DNA from 4 places in the Anaerobacillus sp. MEB173 genome. Region 3 is predicted to be linked to each of the others. Evidence: predicted binding sites of a transcription regulator. Region 3 holds the regulator's gene; each other region holds the start of a gene.

Region 1 (6,129 bases), on a different contig from region 3:
CTGTTCTCTTCCAACTTGATTTCCAAAGCGGAATGTCCACCATAAAAATGGAACAATTTTAGATGTATATCCTAAAATTGTTAAGCTAACCCATCCAAATAAATAAACTAAACTAATGATTGAAAGGAATGTTAAATTAGAAAAAAGTTGCGGTTGAATCATTAAAAGAACAATCGCGATACCTGTTAAACCAATAAATCCATCAAGAATTCGAACCGTAACTAATATTCCTTTACCAGGGTTCTTTTTGAAGCGGGTTTTAATAATCTGCTGTACATGGACTCTGTAAACAAGTAAGCCGGCAAGAAACACGACAAAACCAATCCAAGTCAACATAAATCCTGCTTGAAGAAAGAAGTTTGCAGTAATAATCAGTAGTGCAACATGGAACAAAATTAAAATCCATTTTTGTAAGTTTGTTGGAAAGTCATGTGACAAATAAAACATAGGTAACATCTTAAAGCTGTAGCCAACAATTAAAAAAAGAAACCAGCCAACTAATCCAAACCAAATGTGTGCTGCCAATATTGACGTGTGCAAACCATTTAAAAACGGATGTCCAAAGTTTATCGCCATAAGCAATCCGGAAACAACAGTTAGAAGTAGATAAAACAAAGCGCTATACGTTGCAAAAATAATCGTATTGAAGTTTTTTGTTTTTATAATTGTGATGACGATATTAGTTATAAAAAGCAGAACTCCAATAACGACAAGTGATGCTGAAATTGCCAGCGTAATTAAATTAAATTGAAAGAAACCGAGTAGCATACCGACTAGGCCGCCAGTAAACGCAAAATAATGAATCATTCCTAGCTTTGTGCTATATAATTCACTTTGAATGACTACAGGAACAAGTTGGTAGACTGCCCCCATCACGAGCATTGTCGCCCATCCTAAAATGAATAAATGGACTATTCCTATTGCAAATGGTAATCGAACTTCTGTGAAACTAAACGTATCACCGGAAAAGACAATCAGCACAGAGAAAATGAGCAGTGATAGGAATCCTGTAATCATAAAAGCAAATGGTAAGTAAAATGCACCTTTTGAATTCTGTAAGGCACCTTGACCCATTCCACCGCCGAAGTTCATGATCTTATCCCTCTCTCTTAATTATAGTAATTTCAACCGAGCCATCGTCCATTTCCATATGTGAATATCCATAACCTAATTGCTTTAATTCCTCGATGAGAAAGACGGGCACCCGGTCATTTCGAATAATAAGTGTTTCACCATCATTCATTTTTTCTAATTGACTTAATGTGCGCATCATTGGTTGTGGTGGCTCTAAACCACGATTATCTAAGCGATATGGTTCCATTGCAGAAACCTCCTTTATTTTTACTGGATCGGGAACTTTAGCTGGTGGCTTTAAGTTATCCCAGTCCGTGTTATCTTTTTTCTTTTTTCTAAAGAATGAGAACAAACCTTTCTTCTCTTCCTTTTTAATAAAAGTTGTTATAAAGTGATCGTCAGCAATTTTTTCAACGTCATTAGTAAAGCCTTTTGTCCTTAATAACGTTTGGAGGGGCTTTGGTTTAAAGGTTGAATGTAGTATGAAAGTGTCCCCAGCTTCAACTTGTTTAACAACTGCCATGATCTTTTGAAAAGGTTCTAATTTATTTTTCAAATCTTCACGGACATCTAGTTCATATACCTTTCCTTTACTACCCATAAGATAACCCCCTTTCTATTCATCATCTTATAGAAAAGAATTGCATCCTTAGTATGAAATGTTTTTGCTTTTCTGAGATAAGTATAGTTTAAAATGTAATAACCATTCAGTGATACTTATCACAATTGATTCCCATTATCAATTAAGTGCGTATTATTTGCATTTTTTACTATTCTGTGATAGTTTTCACATCTTGAAAAGGGGTTGTTTGGTAAATTATGAGTTAAAGGGGGTATGAAAAGTGATTTCTTGTAATCGAATCCGTACTGGTGAGGATGACGTTATTGTAGTTACGGGGGGGACAAAGCCTCACATAGGGGCAGTTGTTATAGCTAACTGGATAAATGATCGCGTCAATATTATCAGTCATGGTTTCCCGCATCATAAAGAGGAAGAGTTGTTTATTGATTTGGCAAAAGTATGGTGTGGAATTAATAAGAAGACAACTGTCATAACTGGTGGTATCCATATTGATGATGCAACAAAAGAACAAATTAACAAACTGGTTGATGAAACATGGCTCTCTTTTTTTCAACTTATCTCTGATAAAAATGAAGTGTGAAAAAATCAGGTAACTCTTTTTCTTATGCAAAAAAGAGTTACCTGATTTTTTTATTACTTGTTTTATAATGAAAATTCTAATAAAAAATAAAAATACAGTTGATTTTATTTTTATTCATCCTTATAATAAACTTCACATACAAATTTATTAAGAGGGTGAAAAAAATGAAAGTAGCAATTATCGGAGCAACTGGATATGGGGGAGCGGAATTAATACGGTTATTACATAATCATCCAGAAGTTGAGCTTTCGTCAATTCACTCATCATCCCAATACGGTGTGCCGATTCAAGATAGTTATGGCCACCTTATAAATAAAACGGATCTTATATTAGAAAAGATTGATACAGATCAGATTGCGAAAACGGTGGATGTAGTGTTTATGGCTACACCATCAGGTATCTCAACTGAGTTAAGTCCAGAGCTTATAAATAAAGGTGTAAAAGTAATCGACCTCTCGGGGGATTTACGGATAAAGGATCGTTCTTTGTATGAAAAATGGTACAAAAAAAATGCAGCGAATGATGAAACGTTAAAAGAAGCGATCTATGGTTTGCCAGAGTGGTGTAAAGAAGAGATTAAGACTGCTAGTCTATTAGCTAACCCTGGTTGTTATCCTACAGCAGTATTGCTAGGTTTAGCACCACTAATTCAAAATAAATTAATTGAAAGAGATTCGCTGATCATTGATGCGAAATCTGGGGTAACAGGGGCTGGACGTTCACCGTCAGCGGTTACTCACTACAGTGAGATGAATGATAATTTTAAAATATATAAAGTGAATGCTCATCAGCATATTCCTGAAATTGAGCAAATGTTAAATAGATGGGATCAATTGGATTCCCCAATTACGTTCAGTACACATCTAGTTCCGATGACTAGAGGAATTATGGCTACCATGTATGGAAAAGCAACAAAAGAAATGACAGAAGAACAATTACGAGAATTGTATAACGAGCAATACGGTAAAGAGCCGTTTGTCCGTATTCGTAAGCAAGGAGCATATCCGTCTACTAAAGAAGTTTACGGCTCTAATTATTGCGATATTGGCGTTACGTATGATGAAAGAACCGGCCGCATAATGGTTGTGTCGGTCATTGATAATTTAATGAAAGGTGCGGCCGGGCAGGCTGTACAAAATTTAAATATCATGATGGGAATTGATGAAAAAACAGGACTTGATTTAATTCCAGTTTATCCATAAAAAGAAAGTATTTTCAGAGGTGATTTACGGTGGGAACGAAGAAAGAACAAGCTGAAGTCAGAGTAGTGGAAGATGGTAGTATTACAGCACCGAAAGGATTCTCGGCTACAGGAGTCTATGCTGGAATTAAGAAAGATAAATTAGATTTGGGCGCCATATATTGTGAAGTACCCGCTAGCAGTGCGGCTGTATATACATTGAATAAAATACAGGCAGCTCCTTTAAAAGTGACGAAAGAAAGTATCGCCAAAGAAGGAAAGCTGCAAGCTGTAATCGTAAATAGCGGAAATGCCAATGCATGCACAGGAAAACAAGGAGAAAACGATGCGTATGAAATGAGAAAGCAAGGGGCATTAACCTTGAACGTACCGGAACATTATGTAGCGGTCACATCAACTGGAGTCATCGGTGAACCAATGCCAATGGATAAAGTAACGGCAGGGATTTCTCAGTTACAACCAGAATCATCAGTTGAAGGAGCTGAATTATTCAGCAAAGCGATTTTAACAACGGATTTAGTTATAAAGAATGCTTGCTTTCAAACCGATATTGATGGAAAAGAAGTGACGATTGCCGGTGCTGCAAAAGGATCAGGAATGATTCATCCGAACATGGCTACAATGCTTGGCTTTATTACAACGGATGCCAATATTGAGCCAGAATGGCTTCAAGTCGCACTAAGCGAAGTGACAAATAAAACATTTAACCGTATTACAGTTGACGGTGATACATCAACAAATGACATGGTTGTTGTCATGGCAAGTGGATTAGCTGAGAATAAGCCGCTAACTAAAGAACATCCAGATTGGGAAACGTTCGTATTAGTTTTAGAAAAGACGGCTCAATCATTAGCGAAGAAAATTGCTCGCGATGGTGAAGGGGCGACAAAACTAATAGAAGTTCAAGTGAATGGTGCAATAAATGATGAGGAAGCAGGAAAGGTTGCCAAACAAATCGTAGGTTCAGATCTTGTGAAAACTGCAATTTTTGGAACTGATGCAAACTGGGGCCGAATCATTTGTGCAGTGGGTTACAGCGGGGCAGAAATTAACCCTGAAACGATTGACATTGCACTTGGGCCGATTGTTACATTAAAAAACAGCCAACCAGTTGCTTTTTCTGAAGAAGAAGCAAAAGAATATCTTCAAAATGAAAACATTACGATTATTGTAGATTTACACGTAGGGAACGGTAGCGGCTTAGCTTGGGGCTGCGACCTCTCGTATGATTACGTGAGAATCAATGCAGGGTATAGAACGTAATTAATTTAGAATTTATAATTTATAATTTAGAATTGTTGTTTGTGTTTCAGGGAGGTATTGAATTACTTCTCTGAAATATCTTAGAAGGTTTTAATTATTCATTATAAACTATCAATTATACATTAAAGAAGGTGAGCTCATGGGCGAGATTGTTGTTGTGAAATGTGGAGGGAGTACGATCAGTAACCTCTCTGACAGTTTTTTTGAAAGTATTAAAGCGTTAAAAGAGAATGAACAGATTCCGATTATCGTTCATGGCGGTGGACCGGAAATAAACCAAATGTTAACGACGTTACACGTTGAAAGTGAATTTATTGATGGTTTACGAAAAACAACGGGAGAAGTACTAGATGTTGCTGAAATGGTATTATGCGGCAAGGTAAATAAACATTTGGTTCATAAGTTACAAGTTGCAGGATTAAATAGTATCGGATTGTCAGGCTGTGATGGTCAGCTACTTAAGGCAACGCCAATTAATAAAGAAAAGCTCGGTTTAGTTGGTGATGTTGAATCAGTAAATGTTAGCTTTCTTACGTTAATGATCGACAATGATTATGTACCGATTATTGCACCAATTGGGCTAGGTGAAAACGGAGATCGCTATAACATTAATGCAGATAGTGTTGCCGGATCTGTTGCCGATGCAATTGGGGCACAGCAATTATTGTTCGTAACTGATGTTGACGGAATCTTAAATAAAGAAGGTAAATTGATTGAGAAATTGACAACTGAAGATGTTGAATCTCTGATCTTGGACGGGACAATATACGGTGGAATGATTCCAAAAGTAAAAGCAGCCTTAAAAAGTTTACAAGGAAAGATTCAAGAAGTCGTTATTATTAACGGAAAAGGAACAACATTATTTGAAAATGGTGAGCTAGTCGGAACAAAGATTGTAAAAGTCAGTGAATTGACTCCGCTAAATCAATAATAAAGTAGGTGTAATCAAAATGAGTTCGTTATTTCCAACATACGCCAGATGGGACATCGCTGTTGAAGAGGCACATGGGACAACAGTGATTGACCGAAATGGAAAAGAATATTTAGATTTTGTTTCTGGGATAGCTGTTTGTAACTTAGGTCATTGCCATCCAAAGGTGGTAGGAGCAGTTCAGGAACAATTAAATAAAGTATGGCATGTTTCAAATCTATTTCATATTCCACTACAAGAGGAAGTTGCTCAATTACTAGTAGAAAACTCATCTGGGGATTATGTGTTTTTCTGTAATAGTGGAGCTGAAGCTAATGAAGCAGCTATTAAATTAGCTCGTAAATATACAGGGAAGAAAAAAATTCTTTCATTTAAACAATCATTTCATGGTCGAACAATGGCGACGTTATCGGCAACAGGACAAGAAAAAGTTCAGCTAGGCTTTGCTCCTTTACTGGAAGGATTTGAATACCTTCCATATAACGATGCTGCATCAG
Region 2 (6,129 bases), on a different contig from region 3:
ATCAGTAATGCACTTACTACCGCGATTAAAGCAATTGTTACAAGGATTTCAACTAAGGAGATTCCTTTTTCACTACGAAGCACACTAATTATCTTCTTCATCATCAGTTACACCTTTTCGTAGAATTGTCGCTTTTTCTAGCGGCCGTTTACCAGAAGAATCGCTCACTGTAACGACTACTTGCAACATTTCTTCGCTTGGATACTCTTCATAGCCAAATAGGTCAACGTTAATTTCATAATGAGAGTCTACCGTTATTACAGCTGCTAATGATTTCTCATTATTTTTAATTGCTAAGACCTCACTGTACGATGCTGCTTTTAACTGTTCAAGCACCTGAACAGCAGCAGAATTCGCTTCAGTACGATCCCATGATGAAACAATACCCGCTCTGCCACTCATAAGGACTGAAATAATTACGGTTAAAGTTACCGTGAGAACAAACAGTGCGAAGAGGAGTTCAAGTAACGTCGTTCCACGGGAGTTAAAATATCTTTTCATATAGCACCTTTTATTTTTTAACTTGTGGGCTTTTCTGGAGCTTCGACTATTCCTGTGATCTGATTAATAGAATAGCCTTTATCAGCTCTTTCCCATGGATCCGTAGGTACCACATCAATATAATTTTCAGTTTTAAGCTCATCCACACTAGTAGGAAAACGCCCCTTATCAAAATGAAACCGTTCAGTTGCTGACTGTATCAATTTTACATTTGCCGCATTAGTCGATTCTTTCGCATCATCTAGAGTAGTCGTCAACCTTGGAATAATTAACAGAGCCAACACTGCCAAGATCGCAATGACAATTAACAGCTCGATTAATGAAAAGCCTCTTTCTCCTCGTAGTATTTTAAAAAGTTTCTTTTTCATTCTCATGTTTCTCACTCTCTTTCTACTAAGCTTTTATATTACTTATTTATTAAAAGCATGCCATCATACATTGGGAGCAGGATGCCGACGATAACTCCGCCAACGACAATACCAATACTAACGATGAGGATGGGCTCAATTAACGAGATGAATAGATCTATTTTTTGCTCTAACTCTCTTTGGCTGTAAGTGGCAACATCTGTTAACAGCGTGTTTAAATCTCCAGTGTTTTCACCGACTCGGAGCATAGATATTAGCACAGGAGGAAAGAGCCCTGATTTATCCAATGAGGAAGCAATATCGGCTCCTTTGCGAATTTCTTCTCTTGCTCGGTCGATACTTTTACTAAAGTAGCTATGATTGACGATCTTTGATGTCATCGCCAGTGATTCATCAACCGAAATGCCGCTTTCATATAAATCACGTAAAGACTGACTGAAGCGGTAGACCACTGTTTTTGTTACTAAATCACCAACTAGCGGTAATTTCATTAAACTATAATCAATAGCTCGTCTTCCTGATTCGGTTGTCCCCCATTTGACTCCAATTACTGTAAGGATGATCAACGTAATAAAGAGGATGATTCCTTGATTCGTTATAAAACGATTAATTACTATTAAAATCTGAGTGATCAATGGCAACGGTGTATCAGTACCTTCAAACATTCCAATAAAAGTTGGTAACGCAAATGTTATTAATCCAAAAATCATTGCATTAGCAAAAATAATAATTACAATCGGATAAGCAAGGGCGCTTTTTACCTTCGATCGAACCTTATGATCGTTTTGAAAGTTTTCCGCAAGGACATTTAATGTATGGTCCAAATCACCACTGACCTCAGCCGATCGCAACATATTAACAAAAATAGGCGGTAAATGATTGTTATGTTTTTCAAAAGCACCTGCTAGTGTTGAACCATCAGCAATATCTTCTGAAATTTGCGGTAACATCTGTTTTAATGTCTTATCCTTTACTAATCCTCCAATGGTATTAAGCGCTTCGATAATCGGTACACCAGTACGAACCATCGTGCTAAGCTGGCGGCAAAGTACGGCGAGTTCTTTTAAAGAGACTTTTTTTTCAAATAAATTACGATCATGCTTCTTTTCTTCAACACGAGTGACGGTGTAGCCTGTACCTTCTAGCTTGCGAACAATTTCTAGTGGAGAATGCGCCTCCATCTTACCGTTAATCCGTTTGCCATAATTATCTCTGGCAAAAAACTTGTAGCTTTGCACCAATGTTCCCCCCTTCTATTGATAAAGAATACGAAGCACCTCTTCAACAGATGTAAGACCTCTACTAGCCTTGATCATACCGTCTTCAATAATTGAACGATAATCCTGCTTATTTTTAAGTAGCTGTGTTGCTACCTCTTCTGCAGCATTTCGATTTATGAACACCCTCATTTCATCATCTACTTTGATTACTTCCTGAACACCTAATCGGCCCCTGTAACCTGTTTGCTGACAATGAAAACAACCTTTTCCTTTGACAAAGCTACTATCTTTAAATTGATCGAGTAAACCAAGCCGTTCAAAGACGCTCTGGTCAATCTCAACTTCTTCCTTACATTTTGAGCAAACTTTACGGACAAGACGCTGGGAAATCATTCCCTTTAATGAAGAGGAAAGAAGGTACGGTTCAATCCCCATGTTTAAAAGTCGATAAAAGCTGCCAATCGCTGTATTTGTATGCAAAGTACTTAAAACAAGGTGTCCAGTTAACGCAGCTTGCACAGCAACTTTTGCAGTTTCTTCATCTCGAATTTCCCCTACCATAATGATGTCTGGGTCTTGCCTTAGCATGGTGCGAAGTCCCGAAGCAAAGGTAATCCCCGTCTTAAAATTAATTTGTGTTTGGTTGATCCTTGGAAGTACGTATTCAACAGGGTCTTCAATGGTAACAATGTTTTTCTCTAAATTATTTATTTCATTTAACATGGCATATAGTGTCGTTGTTTTCCCACTACCGGTAGGTCCTGTAATAAGGACGATGCCATGGGGAAATTTCAATATGTCTCTTAACATTGCTAAATGGTCTGGTAAAAACCCAAGTTGGTCAATTTCAATAATTTGTTCTTTTTCTAATAAACGCAGAACAACTTTTTCACCAAAAATGGTTGGAATTGTCGACATCCTTACATCAACAGAGCGTCCATCTACATTAAGATGAAAACCACCATCTTGCGGTTTTCTTTTTTCTGTGATGTGCAAATTTGCCATAATTTTCAGACGGGAGATTACAGAAAACTCTAAGTTCGCAGGTACAATTAATGTGTCATACAAAATTCCATCAATACGATAACGAATAATTACTTCTTTTTCATGCGGTTCGATATGAATATCACTTACTGACATCGCTAAACCTTTACTAATCATCGAATGGACAAACAAAATTGTCGGTCCATCCTCTTTATGTTCTTCTAATAATCTATCTTCCTCAGATCGTTTTACTTGCTCATTTTCATTCACAAATTTGTTAGACTGTTGCGGGAAATAGTAACGATTTATTGCCCATTCAATGTCTTTTCGGTCACCTACTACAACTTCAATGTCATAACTTGTTAAGATGTGTAAATCATCAATAATTGATAGATTCAGTGGATCAGAGATCGCTACAGTCAAAACGTGATCTGACAATGAAATCGGTATGACTAAATACTTTCTTGCAACCGTTTCGCTAATTTTATGAATCGCTTCTTCATCTATAGTTGTTTGATGAATCTCAATATACTTGAGACCTAACTGCCTGCCGATGGCCATAACTAGTTGTTTTTCATCTATTAATCCATTTTCAATTAAAATTTCACCTAGTGGTTGATGGTTTTCACGCTGTCGTTCTAAACAGTCGGTAAGCTGTTGTTCTGTTATTGCCCCATCTTCTATTAATAGCTGTCCAATCCGTTTATGTTTTCCCATACATTCACCAGCCTTTAAATTACTTTTACAGCAGGAATCCCATTAGTGAAATTTGACCTATTTACACTCTAAGTACAGGGAGACTACTACTAATATTTGGCAACTCAATATTAGCACGAATATAAACTAATAATTAATACAATTTTTGAGATTTTTGTGAATCGTTCGACAAAATTTAGTAAATATCCACTTGACAATAAAGTCTTTAGACTAAAATCTCCCAATATTTCGATATTAAATTTTACAAAGATGTGAAATATTGTCAATAAATGACTGTTAAATTAAGATGTGATATTTGTCACATTTTTCCTTACCATCGTTCATTTACACTAATGTAAACAGATCAATTTTCCTATTTTTTTATAAAATTAGATTTTGGAGGTGATTGGTATGGAGAAAAAAACAAAACAGGAGGCGGAAAGAAAAATTTCGATAGACGTTCATGAAGAGCCGATTAAGGGGACACTTTTCTCTGTTTTTGTTATTGGTTTTATTATTCTCATAACCTGGGTATCAGTGTTTAACCTTTTTATTTCGAGATTGTAATTCTGATATAGAAAGTGAGGGAATAGATTATGCATTTACATCGATACGAAAAATACTGGCTAACATTCAGTATAGGGATGTTATTTGTATTTTTACTTGTTCTAGGAATCAGTGCATTTGCGCAGGGGAACCAACCTCCCAGTCACTCTACTACAATTGATCCTACCCAAGTTGATGTTACAGCACCATTCGACAATCCTGGCTTAGAAAAAATTGATGATCAAACATATATCGCTAACATTGTTGCAATGGCATTTGGTTATATGCCGAATAAACTTGAAGTTCCAGTTGGTTCAAAAGTGATCTTTCGAGTGACAAGTAGAGACGTGATTCATAGTTTTACCATTCCAAAAACAAATGTGAACATGATGATCGTGCCTGGGCACGTCGGCCAAGTTGAACATACTTTCACTGAACCCGGTGAATATTTAGTCTTATGTAATGAATACTGCGGTACAGGCCACCATTATATGCAAATGAGAATTGAGGTGACAGAATAATGAAGACAGCCATTTTGAAATCGGATACTTTCGAGGAAGTGGTTAAAATTCATAAAGGCGACATAAAATTAACCCTTGGGCATATGTATGTTGCGTTTATTGTCTTTTTTCTCGGTGCTCTAGCTGGACTATTGCAAGGATTAGCACGTGGTGGGGTTATTGATTTACCAGCAGGGATTAACTATTACACATTATTAACAGCTCACGGTGTTTTCTTAGCACTTGTTTTTACAACTTATTTTATCTATGGCTTTTGTTATGCTGGTTTAAGTAAAACAATGGGATCGTTAAGTGATGGTGCTCGCAAAACAGCCTGGGTCGGCTTCATTACAATGATTATTGGTACAGCGATCGCTGCCGTACTAATCATCATTGGTGATGCCAACGTGCTATATACATTCTATCCTCCCCTGCAAGCAAATCCATATTTCTATGTCGGCTTAGCATTGTTCGTTATTGGTAACTGGATTGGGGCCATCGCCATGCTTAAGCATTACTTCGCATGGAGGAAAGCCCATCCCGGTGAAAAAACTCCATTATTTGGCTTTATGACGACTGCAACAATGCTATTATGGATTTTAAGTACACTTGGTGTCGCAGCTACAGTTGTTTTCCAAATGATTCCTTGGGCATTTGGCTTTAGTGACAGAATTAACCTTCTACTAAGTCGTACTCTGTTCTGGTATTTTGGCCATCCTCTCGTATACTTCTGGTTAATGCCTGCATATATCGCATGGTATACAGTAATCCCGAAGATCATCGGCGGGAAAATCTTCAGTGATTCACTCGCACGTCTAACATTTATTTTGTTCCTTGTTTTCTCTTTTCCTGTTGGACTACATCACCAATTAATGGAGCCCGGAATTAGCGAGTTTTGGAAGTATATTCAGGTTGCCCTTACTTTGACTGGAGCCGTAGCACCTTCTTTACTAACCGCCTTTTCTCTATTTGCCATGTTTGAGCTCTATGGTAAAGAAAGAGGAACGACAGGTTTATTCGGTTGGGCAAAAAAACTGCCTTATGGTGATGTTCGTTTCCTAGCACCATTTATCGGGATGTTATTCTTCATTTTGGCGGGTGCCGGAGGGATTGTAAACGGAAGTCACCAAATGAATGCGGTAGTTCATAACACGCTATGGGTTGTCGGACACTTCCACTTATCAGTTGGATCAACTGTTATTTTAACATTCCTTGGTGTTGCCTACTGGTTAATCCCATATTTAACAGGGAGATCATTATCACCGACAATGAACCGAATTGGAATTATCCAAACGATTCTTTGGACAGTTGGAA
Region 3 (6,129 bases):
CCATTTATCACCTAAGTATCCCGTTAATGGCATCGTCACACCCATCGTAACCATAAAAATCGTAATTACCCAACCTGTGGCAACAGCGTCTGACTCAAACACTTTCATTAACTGTGGAACAGCTGGATTTAACATACTGTTATTTAGGACAAGAGTGAATGAACCAACTAATACGGTTAGTAGAACAAGCCATTTTTCTGGTAGTTTATTCATGCTGTTTCGCCATCCAATCATTTCGTAATTCGAAATATATCATCATTGCTATTTTAGCATTGTATTGTCCTTTCAGCACTAGAATACATTTGCAGTTATCCAAATGAAAAAAAACCACGTTATACTAGACGTGGTTTGAATCTTTCTTCTGTTGTTCCTCATATTCCTTTTCTGCTTTAAGCACCTTTCGATACGTAACATAAGATATCCAGATACTAATTTCATATAAAAGAAGTAACGGGCCTGTGACCATAAGGTGAGAGATTAGTTCTGGCGGTGTGATAAACCCCGCAATGACTAATAAAATAAAATAGGCAATTTTACGAGATTGCACTAAAAACTGTGGAGTCAAAATTCCTAATCTAGTTAAGAACATAACAACCACGGGCAACTGAAACAAAAGACCAAATGGTAATGTTAATTGAAACAGAAAAGAAAAGTATTCGTTAATTCCGTATTGTTCAGTAATATTTAATTGAACTGCTAACCTCCCCATGAAACCAACTACAAATGGGAAGAGAATGAAATATGAGAACGACAGTCCTGCTATAAATAAAAAGAACGAAATTGGAATATAAGAAAGTGTCGCTCTCCGTTCAACATCACGAAGGCCCGGACTAACAAAGGCCCATAGCTGATATAATGCTACTGGTGATGATAATAACAATGCTGTCAAGAAAGCAAAGTTCATATATACCTTTAAAGGATCAGTTAAACTAAAGGCGTTCATTGGAAGGCCTTCTGCCGTTGGTGCACTTTGCAAAAATGATATGAGTGGTGTCGCAAGGAAGAATCCACCGATAAGAGAGAGAATAAAAAATACGACAACAATAATAAGACGTTTTCTTATTTCCTCTATATGCTCATAAAGCGACATCCCGTTTTGTTCCATATGAAAACCCTTCCTATCTCAACAATTACTTTTCTGATTTCTTTTTATCATCATCGTCATCTGCTAATCCCTTTGTTGCATTTTTAAACTCACGAAGTGTATTTCCAGCTGCTTTTCCTAATTCCGGAAGCTTTTTAGGGCCAAAGATAATTAGTGCAACAATAGCGATTAAAGCGATACTACCTGCGCCAAGTGTTCCCACGACATTCACCTCCTATAAAAACGATTCTTTTTGTTATTCAACAAACTAGACTGGATAATGTTTTAAAAAATAGATTAACGATTGTAGCTCAACAGATAAATCAATATGGTGAACCCGAATATGTTCAGGAACAGTTAATCTTGCTGGTGTAAAATTTAGAATACCTTTTATTCCTGAATCGACAATACGATCGGCTATTTTTTGTGCCGCTATTGCTGGTACAGTTAATATTGCCACAGTTACTTCAGGGTCAAGGATTTTCTCGAAATCATCAAGATGGTAAATCGGTACAGTCCCCATGTTTGTACCAACTTTTTCAGGAGCAACATCAAAAGCCATTTCTATTTTTGTATTATTATTTTTTTGAAAGTTATAGTGTAAAAAAGCTGTACCTAGATTCCCTACTCCAATCAGTGTTACTTTTGTTAATTCATCTTGATCTAACGTTTTTCGAAAAAAAGATAATAGATAGTTAACATTATATCCATACCCTTTTTTCCCTAACGCACCGATGTAGGAAAAGTCACGTCTTATTGTTGCTGAATCAACTTTAACTGCTTCACTGAGTTCTGAGGAAGAAACACGATATTTCCCAGAGCTTTGCAAATTCTCCAAGAACCGATAGTATAACGGTAACCTCTTTGCGGTTGCTTGTGGTATCTTTGTTTGATCAAATTCCATAGCATTCCTCCAACTTCTATCCGTCAGACTGAATTATTACATATCTACTTGCTCTCTACGATAATCCCCACTTTTTCCACCTGTTTTTTCTTTCAAGTAGGTTGGTCCAATCACCATTCCTTTATCAATGGCTTTGCACATATCATAGACGGTTAAGGCTGTAGCAGAAGCTGCCGTTAATGCTTCCATCTCTACACCTGTACTCCCTTTTGTTTTCACTTGAACATCAATATTTAGTATGTGCTTATCGCCTTCTTCTTCCCATGAAAAGATAACATTAACACCCGTTAAGGCAAGCGGATGGCACATTGGTATCCAATCAGCTGTCTTCTTAGCTGCCATAATACCAGCAACTTGGGCCACACCAAGTACATCACCTTTCCCAATTGAACCCTCTTCTATTTTTGTGTAGATTTCTTTGCTCACTACTACACTTGTATGGGCAAAGGCAGTTCGAACAGTCGTTTTCTTATCAGAGATATCAACCATCTTGGCACGACCTTGTTCATTAAAATGTGTAAATGATGACATGTTAATATTCTCCCTTCTTCTATCTATTGTACAACATTTCTACAAATCTGTAAGCGTTCTGATTACTAGTTCAAAAAAAAAGTTGACACAAATTGGGCCGAGCATGAATTTTTACGAGTGTTGCCTGTCTCTCGACCAATACTGTACACTAAAATAATAAAGACATCATTAGTCTAACACGATCTCACTATTTTTAGTGTAAGAAATCGCACAACCTTTATGTAGGGATGGATGAAAAAATGATTATAATGCAATGTGTTCAATTATCAAAATCGTTTGGTGCTGAGCCAATTTTATCGAATATAAAGTTAGAAGTTCAATCGAGGGACCGAATTGCTCTGATTGGGAGAAACGGTGCCGGCAAATCAACATTATTAAAAATTATTACAGGACAGATGTCGTTTGATTCTGGTGAGTTAATTATTCCAAAGGATGTTAAGTTAGGATATTTAGCACAAGACACTGGGCTTGAGTCCAACCTCTCGATTTGGGAAGAAATGCTTGCTGTCTTTCAACCTCTGCAGAAAATGGAACAAGAGCTTCGTCAATTAGAGGGGAAAATGTCCGATAATAATGTTTTGAATAACCCCGCTTTGTATGAAAAAGTCTTAAAAGACTACGATGAATTACAAATAAAATTTAAAGATCAAGGCGGTTATCAATATGAAGCGGATATTCGAAGTATTCTTTCTGGTTTAAAATTTTCTACATTTGATTACTCAACGAAGATTTCTACATTAAGCGGCGGACAAAAAACGCGGTTAGCTTTAGCAAAGTTACTATTAACAAAACCTGAGTTATTAGTATTAGATGAGCCCACAAACCATTTAGACATTGAAACACTAACATGGCTCGAGCAATATTTAGTAAACTATGACGGTGCGATTTTAATCGTATCCCATGACCGGTACTTTTTAGATAAAATTGTTACGGTTGTATATGAAATTTCAAATACAAAATCAACTAAATTCCACGGGAACTATAGTGATTACCTAGAGGAAAAAGCAAAACGTTATGAAGTTGAACTTAGGCAATATGAAAAGCAGCAAGAAGAAGTGGCTAAACTTCAAGACTTTATCCAACGAAACATCGCCCGGGCTTCAACAACGAAACGTGCGCAAAGCAGAAGAAAACAACTAGAAAGAATGACATTAATGGGCAAGCCACAAGGTGACGAGAAATCCGCTTCATTTTCTTTTGATATTATGAAGCAAACCGGAAATGACGTCTTAAGACTTGAAAATGTCGCGGTTGGTTACGACAAGAGCAAACCATTATTCGCAAATGCTAACCTGCAAATTAAGAAAAATGAAAGTGTCGCCCTGGTTGGTCCGAATGGGATCGGTAAATCTACATTATTAAAAGCGATTAACCAGGAGCTTACGACGATAGAAGGAGCGATTTCTTACGGCAGCAATGTCATGATTGGATACTATGATCAAGAGCAAGCGAAGCTTACTTCAAATAAGCAAGTCTTACATGAACTGTGGGATGAATATCCTTTAACACCAGAAAAGGAAATCCGCACAGTGTTAGGGAATTTCCTCTTTAGCGGTGATGATGTGTTAAAGGTCGTCTCTGATTTAAGCGGTGGTGAAAAGGCGCGCTTACAATTAGCGAAGCTTTATATGCAAAAAGCTAATTTTTTAATTTTTGACGAGCCGACAAACCATTTGGATTTAGATAGTAAGGAAGTGCTAGAATCAGCATTGATTGATTATCCTGGCACGATTTTATTCGTTTCCCATGACCGGTACTTTTTGAATCGGATTGCCACCCGGATTGTTGAGATATCCTCAATCGGTCTGACTGATTATATCGGCGATTATGATTACTATATTAGAAAGAAAGAGGAGTTGAAAGAGCTTGAACTCTTAGAGCAGAAACAACTTCAAGAATCAACTCCGAATGAAGGAAAAGCGTCTGACAAAGTAAGCTTTCAACAAGACAAAGAGGCAAAGAAACAGGAGCGGCAAAGACAACGCCGGATCGAAGAAATTGAGAACATGATTGAACAATTTGAAACAGAAGTTGCTCAAGATGAAGAAGCTCTATGTGATCCCGAGATTTATCAAGATCATGAACGTTCTGCTACATTAAATGAACAAATAGAAGAACGAAAAGCAAAAATTGAAAAGCTGATGGAAGAATGGGAAGAGCTCCAAAGTTGATAGTTAAAAGTTAAAAATAACTAACCAAATTTTCCAACTCCCCCCTGTTATAAGGTCGGGGTCAGAGCCAGATGCTAAAAAAGCTTGCAGGAATCACATTGATTCTTCTGCAAGCTTTTCTTTTTCTTCTAAATCACTTACGACGCCCTTTTCTAACTGCCAATAGTAGCTGGCCGAAACGATTAAAAACATTGATGTTGCTGCAGCTACTACTCCTGAATCATTTAACAGCAAGAGTGCTAATGATGCAACAATTCCTGTTTGGATACATTGTTTTTGATACATGACCGGGTGTAAACGGTTCCTCTTCCATAAAAAAATCCCTATTAATAAGTATGATGTGAAAAAGAGCTTCGTCCAATTTGATGACCAAAGAATCTTCCAATTCATCGCCATTTTCCTTTGAATGATCTCATAGATATATTGAAGATCCCCGCTGATCATTCTTTCAAAAGCATAACCTATGTGTGTTTTCATACCTGTAATTTGTAAGAAATACAGCGCTGTTAATAAGAAAATCCCGGCCAACACCATCATTGAACAAAACGTAACGAACTTCATTCGATTAAGAAAGAGAAGAGAAAATAAATAGACATATGCGATTCCAAAGGAAAGCGTAGCACCCGCGTTTGTTCCTAATTCAGGGGCCCCTAAGAAGATAAGTTGAATAAGCCCGATTCCACCTACCATGAAATACTTCAGCCATTTTTGCTGTCTTTTTAACAACGGAATCATCATAAGCAGTCCCGAAACAATATAGATACCAGAATACTCATTACCTATTCCATAATATCTAGCACCAATGATCGGATCAAAACCTAAATATGAACGCTGCATGAATGTCGATCCAAACCATAAATCAAGTGTTAACGCGAGAAACAATCCCATACCAACTAGCGTTAACGGTTGTTTTAAATAACGAACTGAAAGGACCCCGGTTACTAACGAGCATAAGGATATGACATAAAAATAACTGCCAGCACTCATTATTTTTAACATTGATGGTGTTATCAAAAACCAAAATGGTGAACTCATTCCACTAATTAATAATACTTTCGCGATAAACCTCCACCAATCTTTATTTTGTCTCCACCATAAAATCAGACTCGCTGCAAATAAAGAAACGATCAGTAATGTAATATAACTTGATAAAACAGCCCCACGTGTTGCGTTAATCTTAAAAATCCAGTTCATTTGATCAATAACTTGATTGTGCATAACTGTTCGACCATTAGTTAACTGCAGTGGATAACCTAGCATTACCTCTGGTTTCTCAATTTGAAAATAATTTAATATTGTTGGAGCGATATCTAAGTTACTAACTAACGACCGTTGCCTTGTTGTTTGTGAATAGATTTCCTGACTATCTTCTGTAGAATCCCAAAGCATAAGCGGTGCTAACAGTTCCTTTTCTTTGTAAGCCTCCTGATGGACCATTG
Region 4 (6,129 bases), on a different contig from region 3:
TGCAAACCACTTCATAAACGCTACGGCAATCTCTCCGTTTTTGCGGAAAATTTCTTCTAGTTGATTTCGTTCAAACTTTACTAATACTGCATCTTCAATTACTTCAGCAGTAACACTAATTGACATCTCATTGAATAGACCAACTTCCCCAACAAGTTCATCCTTTTGCTTTAAATGAACGGAGAATTCTCTCCCGTCAACAGTCATTTTACTTAGCCTTACCATTCCTGAACGAACAAGATAGACACTATCAGGTTGATCCCCTTCATAAAATAAAGTTGTACCCGCCACTACAGATAGTTCCTGTCCATTCGCTAACAACATATCTTGGTTTTCTTTGGACAACTCGTTAAAGAACCGCTTCATTTCTAGCTGTTTCTTTGGCATGAAGAAAACCACCTTTTCCTTATTATTTATCCATTGCTATTATACACTTCTATTGTATCCTTTTTAAATATAAACTGTAATAAAATATGTTTTCTGAAAAAATAAAAAAAGTATAATTGATTCTACTTATGGGAAAAACGGCAGAAAGAATATTCTGCCGTGAATCTTGTGAAATTTTTCACTAACTTGTTTTCTGTAACGGAATCTCAGCTTGATTAACCTCACGATCTACGGACGATAACTCATACTCTTCTCCGTGACCACCCTTAGGCTCATCTAGTAAGAACAAACAACAGAAGAAACTAACAAAGGCTCCGCCGGCTAAGATGAAAAAGAATGTTTGAGGAGAAACCATTGTAAAGATCGTTAAGTAAACAACGGACCCAACATTGCCATAAGCACCAGCCATCCCTGATATTTGACCTGTAATCCTTTTTTTAATTAAAGGAATGACCGCAAATGTTGCTCCCTCTGCACCTTGGATAAAGATAGATGTGATAATTGTTACGACAATCGCTAAAATTAACGGCCATTCAGAATTGATTAATCCCATTCCAATTAATCCCAAACCAATACCAAACATATACATCAACATAACTTTCTTTCTGCTTTTCACTCTGTCTGATAACCAGCCACCCAGAGGTCTTGCAAAAAGATTCACAAAGGCAAATGATGCAGCAATTAAACCAGCTGCTGTGGCTGATAAACCAAATGTTAGTAAGAAGAACATTGGTAACATTGAAACAATCGCTAATTCAGCTCCAAAGTTGGCAAAGTATGTTGTATTTAATGCAGCTACATTTTTAAACTTATATTTATCATCTTCTGGTACCCCAGCTTTTAAAATTGGAATATTTACACGAAGAATTTGGACAATCTGATAAATAAGAGTAATCGCCAAGATAACATAAATAATAAAGAGTGCTGTTTCAGAGATAAAACCTAAATTTTTCAAACGCCATGATAGTAATCCAAGTGCTGCAACTAATGGTACAGTCCAGATAATCAATTGAATCATATCACCCCAGCTGCTTACTTCCATTGCAGCAATTTTACGAGCCTTTTGATATACTTTTCCTTCAGGTGTGTCAGTGACTGAGAAGTAATAAATCACACCATAGATAAGACATAATACTCCTGAGAAAGCGATAGCATAGCGCCATCCTTCATCTCCACCAAACATTGAAATTGCTACCCATGGTAAAATCATTGCAGCTGCAGCTGAACCAAAGTTTCCCCATCCTGCATAAAACCCTTCGGCAAAGCCAACGCTTTTTGGCGGAAACCATTCCGAAACCATTCGAATTCCAACAACAAAGCTTGCACCAATACAGCTAAGTAATAAACGAGCAACTAATAATTGTGTCCACGTATCACCAAATGCGAATGCAAATGTTGGAATCGCCATAACGATTAATAATGCTGAGAACACTTTTCTTGGTCCGTATTTATCGAGTAACATCCCAATAATAATACGCGCAGGTATTGTTAAAGCTACATTAATGATAGCCAAAGCTGCGATGTGGTCCATTGTTAGCCACCCGAGGGAATCAACCATCGTGGTGGCTAATGGAGCCATGTTAAACCAAGCAAAGAAGGAGACGAAAAAGGCAATCCATGTTAAGTGTAAGATTTTTGTTCGTTCATTTTTAAATTGAAAAATATCTGAAAAACTCATCGCTACCGCCCTCCCAAGAGACGATTTTATAAGGAAATTAACATTTCACTTCCGCATTTTTACGTGAATAGAAGTACCACGTTACTAACAAACTGACAACATAATATCCGATAAATAAGTACATAGCTAAGTTTGCACCACCAGTTGTCTCAATTGACCAACCGAAAATTTTCGGAATAAAGAATGCCCCATATGCTGCAATTGCTGCTGTGAACCCAAGTACTGGTGCTGCTTCCTTCGGTGGGAAAATATATGGAACCATTGTAAATGTTGATCCGTTTGCAATTCCCGTTGTGATGAATAACAACATAAACATTAGTAAGAATCCTGTGAAGCTACCTGCATTTAAGAAGTAAATAACCCCAAATGTTGCAAGAATCATTACTACAACATCCCAAAATGTTACTCTAGCTCCACCTAATTTGTCAGAGATCATACCTCCAATCGGTCTAGCTAAAGCACCAACTAGTGGACCTAAGAACGCAAATTGTAAGGCATTTACTTCCGGAAATTCTGTTCTGATTAACAGTGGAAATGCCGCTGAGAACCCGATAAATGATCCGAAACACATAATATACAGAAACGTCATAATCCAAGTGTGTTTGTTCTTAAAAATTACTGTTTGTTCCTTAAAAGAAGCTTTTGCTGTTGGTAAATTATCCATTCCAAAAATGGCTGCAATTACTGTTAAGATAATTGGTATAACCCAGATAAATGCTGCATTTTGCATCCATACTTGTGCACCGTTTGATAATTCTTGAGATGAACCAGCAAATGCACCGAAAATACCGATTGTCACTACTAATGGAGCTAAAAATTGAACTGCTGATACTCCTAAGTTACCAATTCCAGCATTTAGTCCTAATGCCGTACCTTTCGCCTTCTTCGGGAAGAAGAAACTAATATTTGACATTGAAGAGGAGAAATTACCTCCACCAAAACCACAAAGTGCGGCTAAAATTGCCATTGTCATAAACGATGTTTCTGGATTTTGAACTGCAAATCCGATTCCAATTGTTGGTATTAATAATGAAGCAGTACTGATTATTGTCCAGTTTCGCCCACCGAATATCGGTACAACGAATGTATAGATTAATCGGAATGTAGCACCCGTCAAACCAGGTAAGGCTGCAAGTGTAAATAATTCCCCAGGTGTAAAATTGAAGCCTACATCATTTAAGTTAACAGCCACTACTGACCAAATTTGCCATACCGCAAATGCTAAGAAAAGTGCAGGTATTGAAATCCATAGATTTCGATTTGCGTGCCGCTTTCCTTCAGACTCCCAAAACTGTTCATCTTCCGGATCCCATCTTGTAATTCTTGCCATGATTTAATTCCCCCTAAAAAACTTTAATGAAATAATTTTTAATGAAATAATTATTTGTTAAGTTAAATTATTAATTAGTATAAAGGCCTTTGTTTAACTTACTTTAATCATAAAGGAGTCAATCCCTTGCTGGTGTGAAATTTCTCACATATTATATGGTGTTCAAAAAATGTTCAATATACTGAAACAAAATTGATAAAATTTTATTAAAATAATAAAAGCTGACTATCTAATTTCTAGTCAGCTTTTGTACTTTATTAATTTAATATTCAAGTTTGCGCCAATAGAAATAGGTTATTAACGCAATAACAGCAGAAATCATTCCAACAATCGATAATGGAGCAATTGCTTCATATTCATGTCCATAGTAGTGCTGTACACTTAAATGTAACATAAACACATTAACAATAACGGTTAGAAAAATGATCGCCCAACATATTTTTTTAGCCATGACGATACTTCCTTCCTACTGCGTATACTACTCCAGCTTCAACTTCAAGCTCAATTAGAGGAAGTTCACGTTGAGGCGGTCCTGAAATTGGGTGTCCAGTACCGATATCAAAAGATCCTTTATGACAAGGGCATAACAAAATATCTTTTTTTTCTTCATAAAATACAGGACATTTTAAATGTGTACACGCATTGTTATAAGCGGCAAGTTTCCCCTCTTTTGAATGAACGAGTAAAGCTCCATCTTCTTCGGTTGGATAATGAAACGTTACTGAGGAACCTTTTGGGACATCAGCCAGATCGGCAATTTTGACACGGTTACTATCAGCTACTGCTTTTTCTTCAGCACCTAACATCGCCTTAAGTGAAAAAGGTAATGTTGCAATTCCTAAAGCTACAGATGCCCCAACAGCAGATTTTAGAAATGCTCTTCGATTATATTTTAAATCATCATCTCGGTTTAAATTATCAACGAGATTGATCATATCATCATTCGTATCTTTTTGATTACGACCTATTTTTTTCTTTTCGGTCATCTTACTCTCCTCCATTTCTAGTCTAGCTCCAACTCCTCATCATTCGAAATCATTTTGCTTCAGACAAGGCGTTTCCGCTTTTCTTAGTCTGAGTAAACCCCGAAAAACTCAGGAACATATTTCCACTTATCTTGTTCAGTCGGTTTCTTACCTTCCACAAGATTCATTTGTGTACGACGGCGGCGTAATGCCTGCATTTCATCAAAGTCAATAAAGCGAATCGCATCACTTGGACAAACAGATGCACACATTGGTGCAATATCATGCTGCGTGCGGTCATAACACATATCACACTTGTACATTTTATTCTCTTCAAAATCAAACTTCGGTATTCCAAATGGACAACCAAATGTACAGTTACGGCAACCGATACACTTTTCCTCCATCGCTGAAAGAACGACACCTTCATCCGTAATTTGGATCGCATTAGCAGGACATACACGAGCACATGCAGGATCCTTACATTGCATACATAGCATTGGATATGTTTGACGGCTCTCCATAAAGTCAACATACTCTACATAGTTACGTTCTTTCATGTCATGACCGCCACATTCACGACAAGCTGCCTGACATGAACGACAACCAATACAACGTTCAAATTCTAAATACATAATTTTATTCATAGTAGTTGTTCCCCCTCATTGATTTCTTCCCGAACACACATTTATATAGGATAATATAAGTTTAGAGTTGATAGTTTAGAGTTTAGAGTTATTGAGGGTTAAGGCATCGAAGCTCTAGTAAGAAAAACGTCGAAGCAATTCAAAACCAACTCTAAACTCTACACTCTAAACTCTTCACTGATCTTTTTACGCTTTCTCCATTCTAACTGCACAAACTTTAAACTCTGGCATACGTGATATTGGATCTAATGCAGGATTTGTTAATTGGTTAATTGATAACTCTTTCCCCCAGTGATACGGTACAAATAAATGATCATTACGGATTGCTTTTGTTAAACGGACATCTAATACCATTGATGAACGACGAGTTGTTAAACGTACTGTATCACCGTTTAATAGGTTGTATTGACTCGCAAGTTCAGGATGAATCTCAACATAAGGCGTAGGACATTGTTCCATTAAGAAATCAACACGGCGAGTCTGGTTTCCTGATAGGTAGTGGAATACTACACGTCCAGTTGTTAATGTTAAAGGATAATCTGTTGATGGTACTTCGCCAGGCTCATTCCATTCAACAACTGCCAGGTTTGCCTTTCCGTCTTCTGTACCAAATTTCTCTTTGAACATCGTTGGTGTTCCAGGGTGACCTTCTTCAGGACAAGGCCAGAAGATACCATTTTCTTTTTCTAAGCGCTCATACGTAATTCCGTAATAATCTGCTTTTCCACCTTTAGAAGCTAATTTGAACTCTTCAAAAATTTCAGGAACATTTTTATATGGGAAGAAGTCCCCTTTGCCCATTCTTTCAGCAATTAACTTCATAATTTCCCAATCCGTTTTCGACTCACCGATTGGATCTTTTACTTTTTGAATACGGATAACACGACCTTCAATATTTGTTGTTGTCCCTTCATCTTCTGCCCATGTTGATGCCGGAAGTACAACATCAGCAAATTCTGCTGTCTCAGATAAGAAGAAGTCACTTACTACCATGAAATCTAACGCTTTGAATGCTTTCCATACATGCTCATTGTTTGGAGCCGATACTGCAGGATTACTACAGATAACATGCATTGCACGAATTTTTCCTTTTAAAATTTCATCCATCATTTCATAAGCAGA

The links. Region 3 encodes Rex, which represses fermentation and respiration genes when NADH is low (regulators of the CRP and FNR family bind a similar motif). Its sites were predicted from a motif close to TTGTGAAATATTTCACAA; they were not measured.
Region 1: ACJ2A9_RS11990 (DUF2249 domain-containing protein) is a predicted target of Rex. The motif match lies at 1,850-1,867, and genes of this name have one in related genera.
Region 2: ACJ2A9_RS22705 (cytochrome c oxidase subunit 2A) is a predicted target of Rex. The motif match lies at 3,945-3,962, and genes of this name have one in related genera.
Region 4: ACJ2A9_RS16370 (NarK family nitrate/nitrite MFS transporter) is a predicted target of Rex. The motif match lies at 3,528-3,545, and genes of this name have one in related genera.

Annotation. Positions count from the first base shown of each region.
Region 1 covers NZ_JBJMAU010000005.1:33,810-39,938, reverse strand. The annotation lists gene ACJ2A9_RS11995 (hypothetical protein) at 1-1,092, opposite strand, end outside; gene ACJ2A9_RS11990 (DUF2249 domain-containing protein) at 1,097-1,675, opposite strand; gene ACJ2A9_RS11985 (hypothetical protein) at 1,917-2,237, shown strand; gene argC (N-acetyl-gamma-glutamyl-phosphate reductase) at 2,402-3,439, shown strand; gene argJ (bifunctional ornithine acetyltransferase/N-acetylglutamate synthase) at 3,469-4,701, shown strand; gene argB (acetylglutamate kinase) at 4,841-5,632, shown strand; gene ACJ2A9_RS11965 (acetylornithine transaminase) at 5,652-6,129, shown strand, end outside.
Region 2 covers NZ_JBJMAU010000029.1:743-6,871, reverse strand. The annotation lists gene ACJ2A9_RS22730 (pilus assembly FimT family protein) at 1-101, opposite strand, end outside; gene ACJ2A9_RS22725 (type IV pilus modification PilV family protein) at 85-501, opposite strand; gene ACJ2A9_RS22720 (competence type IV pilus major pilin ComGC) at 519-875, opposite strand; gene ACJ2A9_RS22715 (type II secretion system F family protein) at 908-2,107, opposite strand; gene ACJ2A9_RS22710 (GspE/PulE family protein) at 2,123-3,790, opposite strand; gene ACJ2A9_RS22705 (cytochrome c oxidase subunit 2A) at 4,181-4,336, shown strand; gene ACJ2A9_RS22700 (cytochrome c oxidase subunit II) at 4,366-4,836, shown strand; gene ACJ2A9_RS22695 (b(o/a)3-type cytochrome-c oxidase subunit 1) at 4,836-6,129, shown strand, end outside.
Region 3 covers NZ_JBJMAU010000027.1:5,372-11,500, reverse strand. The annotation lists gene ACJ2A9_RS22460 (MDR family MFS transporter) at 1-213, opposite strand, end outside; gene tatC (twin-arginine translocase subunit TatC) at 338-1,105, opposite strand; gene ACJ2A9_RS22450 (twin-arginine translocase TatA/TatE family subunit) at 1,131-1,307, opposite strand; gene ACJ2A9_RS22445 (redox-sensing transcriptional repressor Rex) at 1,353-1,988, opposite strand; gene moaC (cyclic pyranopterin monophosphate synthase MoaC) at 2,025-2,519, opposite strand; gene ACJ2A9_RS22435 (ABC-F family ATP-binding cassette domain-containing protein) at 2,759-4,690, shown strand; gene ACJ2A9_RS22430 (hypothetical protein) at 4,784-6,129, opposite strand, start outside.
Region 4 covers NZ_JBJMAU010000009.1:6,503-12,631, reverse strand. The annotation lists gene ACJ2A9_RS16380 (Crp/Fnr family transcriptional regulator) at 1-387, opposite strand, end outside; gene ACJ2A9_RS16375 (NarK family nitrate/nitrite MFS transporter) at 569-2,065, opposite strand; gene ACJ2A9_RS16370 (NarK family nitrate/nitrite MFS transporter) at 2,103-3,395, opposite strand; gene ACJ2A9_RS16365 (hypothetical protein) at 3,658-3,846, opposite strand; gene ACJ2A9_RS16360 (Rieske (2Fe-2S) protein) at 3,839-4,381, opposite strand; gene ACJ2A9_RS16355 (4Fe-4S dicluster domain-containing protein) at 4,465-5,007, opposite strand; gene fdhF (formate dehydrogenase subunit alpha) at 5,194-6,129, opposite strand, start outside.